DNA from 2 places in the Pseudorhodobacter turbinis genome. Region 1 is predicted to be linked to the other one. Evidence: riboswitches for the same ligand, from Rfam matches in the RefSeq annotation. Region 1 holds a riboswitch; the other holds the start of a gene.
What was found. Region 1 has a riboswitch for thiamine pyrophosphate ahead of EOK75_RS10835 (thiamine ABC transporter substrate-binding protein). Riboswitches for the same ligand answer to the same signal wherever they lie in the genome.
Positions count from the first base shown of each region.

Region 1 (2,391 bases):
ATCAGACCGCGCGCCTTCCAGCTGCAAACGGGCCAGAAGCTCGGCACCATCGCCCACGGCGGAAAATACCAGATCACAGCCGCAGATCGCCTCAAACGCGGTTTCAATCGCGGGACCCGGCCCCCATTCAGAGGTAAAGCTGTCATAGGTCAGGATGTTGAGCACCGGCGTCTCGGCATGTGCGGCGGGCGTAAATGCGACAAGGGCCGCAAGGGTCAGGTATTTCATCGGGATTTCCTTTATGTTTGCGTCACCGGCTAAGCGCGCGTTGCCATTCGGCCACGGCAGAATCGCGCAAGGTTGCGACGTCGTCCTCGGAATAAAACAGCGATTTTTGTGGCAGCTTCAGCTTGGCAAATTCGGGTGGCATCAAATCGGGATCAAGCTTGACCGGAAAGCCGAAATTCACCCGTGGGATCATTTCCTGAAACGTCTCGGAAAGGATGAAATCCATGAAGGCTTGCGCCAGTTCCGGCTGATCGGTGTTTGCGATCCGGCCCACAACTTCGGCGGTGAAATAATGACCCTCGTCGAAAATCGCGGCGACCTTGGTTTCGTCTTGCTCCACGATCAGATGGTAGGCGGGGGAGGTGATGTAGGACAGCACCAGATCCGCCTCACCGCGTGTGAAAAGACCGTATGACTCGGACCAACCTTTGGTGACGGTCAGGATGCGGGGGGCAAGGCGTTGCCAGTAATCCTCGGCGCGGTCACCGTAAACCGCCTTGACCCAAAGCACCAAAGCAAGCCCGCCGCCAGAGGAACGCGGGTCCTGGATCACGATTTTCACATCCTCGGGCAAGGCGGCCAGTGATTCAAAGTCATGCGGCGGGGTGGCCAACTTGGTGTTGTCATAGATGAAGGCGGTATCGCCGTAGTTAAATGGCAAGAAGGTGGTATCAGCCCATTCCACCGGCAGCGACAGAGTCGACAGGTCCTGATTATGCGGGCCGAAAAGGCCGGTTGCCCGCGCGCGCAGGGTTTCATCCGTGGAAATGCCGATCACGATATCGGCCTCGGTGCGCGCACCTTCCAGCATCAGGCTGGGGATCAGGTCGGTGGTGCGATACTGCAGATCGCAGGCACAAATATCCTCAAACGCTTGTTCGATTGCGGGGCCCGGCCCCCATTCCGACGCGAATGAGGTGGAGGCATAGACCGTAAGCACAGGCGTATCGGCCAATGCGGAGGTCGCGATAAAGGGTAAAAAGAAAAGTCGCTTTAACATGGGTCTCTCCATAAACGACGGCCGAAAGTCGGGATGGATCATTCCATGCACCTTCCCTCCGCCGGTTCTAACCGGTTCAGGTTCGACGGGTCTGTGGCTTTTGCCAAATCTCAGCCTTCTACAAAGGCTCCCCGAGGTGAGAGTGAGTCTAGCGCGCCGCGCAGCGGGGGCAAGGGCGAAATGCCCTAGCGCGCAATCCGGTAGGTAGAGGAAACGAGGCCCGAGGGGAAACTGCGGGTGGTTTGATGGGTCAAGGACACCTCTTCGGGCAAACTGCCGAACAGGGGGCGGCCCTGCCCCAACAGCACGGGCACGCGGGTTTGAGTGATTTCATCCAGCAAACCCTCTTGCAAGAATGACTGCAAAACCCGGCCACCATCAACATAGACCCGGCGCCAGCCCTCAAATGCCAGGACGGTCACAAGATCCGCTGGTGCCATATCGCTGATCACCACGATGTCCGCCAGATCTGCCGGAACATCCTCAACCGTTAGGCTTTGGCTCAGCACGATCACCGGCTGGGCATAGGGCCATTGGGCGAATTGACGAACGGTCTCAAACGTGCCCCGCCCCATGATGATCCCGTCGATGCTGGCGATAAAGGCATCATAGCCGTGATCCTCGCTGCCCGTATTGAACGGGTCCAGCCAATCAATGCTGCCATCGGGGCGCGCAATAAAGCCGTCAAGACTTGTTGCGATGAAGGCGTGGCAGGTCAGGGACATGGCGACAGCTTTCGTACGGGTTGTTTATAGGCAAAGGCCCCACCGTTTCGGGCGGGGCCTTTGCAAACGCACGTGATTAGATCAAACGTGCTTTTTCTTTGGGCCTTTGACAGCCGACCAGATCCGCTTGTTGGTCAGATAGAGCAGAACCGACAGGACAGACAAGAAGATCACAGCGGTAAAGCCTGCCTGCTTGCGGGCCATCATTTTTGGCTCGGCGGTCCACATCAAGAAGGCGGTCACGTCCTCGGCAACATTCTCGATGCTGTTTGAGTGGCCATCCTGATATTCCATCTGATCTTCATAGAGAGGCGGCGCCATAGAGATCCAGCCACCCGGAAAGGCAGTGTTCTCATAAAAGGTGGTGCCTGCTTCTTCCTTTTCCTCGCCGGTATAGCCTTTGAGCAATGAGGCGATATATTCCGGTCCGCCAATACC
Region 1 is NZ_CP039964.1:2,263,903-2,266,293, reverse strand. It holds gene thiB (thiamine ABC transporter substrate binding subunit) at 1-228, opposite strand, end outside; gene EOK75_RS10835 (thiamine ABC transporter substrate-binding protein) at 251-1,228, opposite strand; TPP riboswitch at 1,265-1,372, opposite strand; gene EOK75_RS10830 (dihydrofolate reductase family protein) at 1,414-1,953, opposite strand; gene EOK75_RS10825 (cytochrome c1) at 2,035-2,391, opposite strand, start outside.

Region 2 (2,391 bases), 950 kb from region 1:
GTGAAAGTGATGAACAGGCCCGTGACCCTGTCCGACGTGCAATTTATCGGCCTGCAAGATCGCTTGATGCAGCCACGCATGCGCACGCGATACGGCATCGTTCAACGCCATTCCTTGGGCCAAACCCGCCGCAATTGCAGAGGAATAGGAACATCCAGTTCCATGGGTATTGCGCGTGTTCACACGCTGTGCAGAAAATTCATGTCTCCCCGTTGGCGACACCAGATGATCGGTGCAGACCTCACCGTCTGCGTGCCCGCCCTTCATCAAAACCGCGCCGACACCGAGGTGTAAAAGCGCCTTTGCCTGCGCGTGTAGAGATCCATCGCCCACCAGTTTTGCGGCTTCCGGTAGGTTGGGTGTTAACAATGTTGCGCGCCTAAAGAGCGATGACTTCAACGCGGCGATGGCACTGTCTTCCAGCAGCGTATCACCCGATTTTGCAACCATCACCGGATCGAGCACAATCGGACCTTCATAGCCATTCAGGGCGTCGGCCACCGCCTCAATCAGCGACGGTGTCCCCAGCATCCCGATCTTGATCGCATCAATCCGAATGTCATCCAGAACAGTTTTGATCTGCGCTACGACAACATCATCCGGAATCGGATGAATGGCTGTGACAGCTTTGGTGTTCTGTGCCGTAACCGCAGTCACAACAGAGGCACCATAAATTCCCATTGCCGAAAATGCTTTGAGATCTGCCTGAATCCCGGCACCACCACCGGAATCAGAACCAGCTATCGTTAACGCGTTGGCCACCATGCAATCGTCCCTTGTTTCAGGGGGCAGGATGCAACGGGTGTAGACCAGAACGGACGCAAGGTCCGCCAACTGTTCCCTCCGCCGGTCCTAACCGGTTCAGGTTCAATGGGTTCGCAGCTTGTGCATCTCAGCCCGGAAACGGGCACCCCAACAGATTTCAAACAGATTGTTAGATGGATCGTGCGCAGGCGTCAAACGATAAAAATATCCGAGAGAACTGCCCCGTAGATTTGTGTTGTTGAATCCCAAAAGCGGTCGCAAGCTACCAAAATTGAACAAATCGTTTTACCTCACCACAAGAATTGCTCTGTGATTGTTAAGTCGCTACGTCGCTTTTGTTCACGAAGGTCACGTTCCGCGGCGATTTGCCTTTATGCTTAAGACGAGAAGTCTCTCCGTATTGCGATGTGTTTGCGCCCTGATCTTCGGCTGCCCTATTCTTTGTGCCAATTGCTTGAATTTCCAATTCTTACGCTGCGCTGCAACATCATACAGAAAGCAAATGCAGCGCGTATCATACTGCGTGGACACGCAGCGACAATTTGGCAAGGCGGCTTGGGTGTAGGTTTCTCGGACGCCCCGCACGGACGTTTGTGTGGCGCGTATCATTGCCTGGCGTCGGAGAAGCGCTCAAGCGAGAAATCGCGGGGTTGGTCTTGGTGGATCAGTGGCGTCTATGGGGATTTGTGGGGTTTGGGTGCTCTGGATCCGCCTGGACAGGCTGGTTGCACAGGGCATTTTCGGGCAAACGCCTTATGAATCTTTCTGACCTTTGGCGGATATGCACCGCATCGCATCGGTGTCATCGACTTCTGTCGCTTCAATATATTGATTTGCGCATGACCGTTGGTCCGCAGACGTTGTAGCGTGCGGCTGAGACTACAATTTATGACGTGCGGCGCTCTGGGGTGCTGAGCGGGTGCGATTGTGTTGATGATGATCAACTGGCCACCGCAACACGGGCATGGCAGCGCGAGGACACGGGGCGGTCCATTGGTATCGCTGGTGCTGTCGTCATCACCGCGACCTTGGTCTGATATGTTTGCGCCAAGCAGCTGCCGGATCCTGGCGATATTGGCCGCGCGGTTACCGTTTCCGAAGAACCCGTAGTGGCGGTGCGGTGCTGGCCTTTCGGGAGCACGTGGATCAGGAAGCGGCGGATGAACTCATTTGTGGCCAGCGTCATGGTGGTGTGGCGGCCTGCGCCTTTAAGACGGTAATCTTTGACGCGGAAGGTGACGCTGCGCGCATCAAAACGGATCAGGCGGCTGTTGGATATTGCCCCCCTCTCATGGTTTGAGAGCTATGCCCGAAAGTTGGTGACAGCGTGATTAGGCGGCCTTTTTAAGTTGCTTGATACCGTCCTTGAATTCAATCCCCTGGATGATCTCAGGCATACGGTTTGCGCCGTCGAGTTTGCGCCATTTGGTCTGGGCTGACAGCATCAGCTTGAACGCCATGGCAAGGCCCGTTTTGCGGCTGAGGCATCCTTTGGTTTTGCCGGTGCGATGCCGAACCGTGGCGAAGGTGCTTTCGATTGGGTTGGTAGTTCTGATGTGTTTCCAATGCTCAGCAGGAAAATCATAGAACGCCAGTAGCACGTCGCGGTCTTTGGTCAATTTGGCG
Region 2 is NZ_CP039964.1:1,309,769-1,312,159, forward strand. It holds gene thiD (bifunctional hydroxymethylpyrimidine kinase/phosphomethylpyrimidine kinase) at 1-765, opposite strand, end outside; TPP riboswitch at 822-925, opposite strand; partial or broken gene EOK75_RS21825 (transposase) at 1,662-2,053, opposite strand; partial or broken gene EOK75_RS06280 (transposase) at 2,097-2,391, opposite strand, start outside.
Region 2: linked by a shared signal. The riboswitch ahead of thiD (bifunctional hydroxymethylpyrimidine kinase/phosphomethylpyrimidine kinase) and the one ahead of EOK75_RS10835 (thiamine ABC transporter substrate-binding protein) in region 1 are both predicted to bind thiamine pyrophosphate.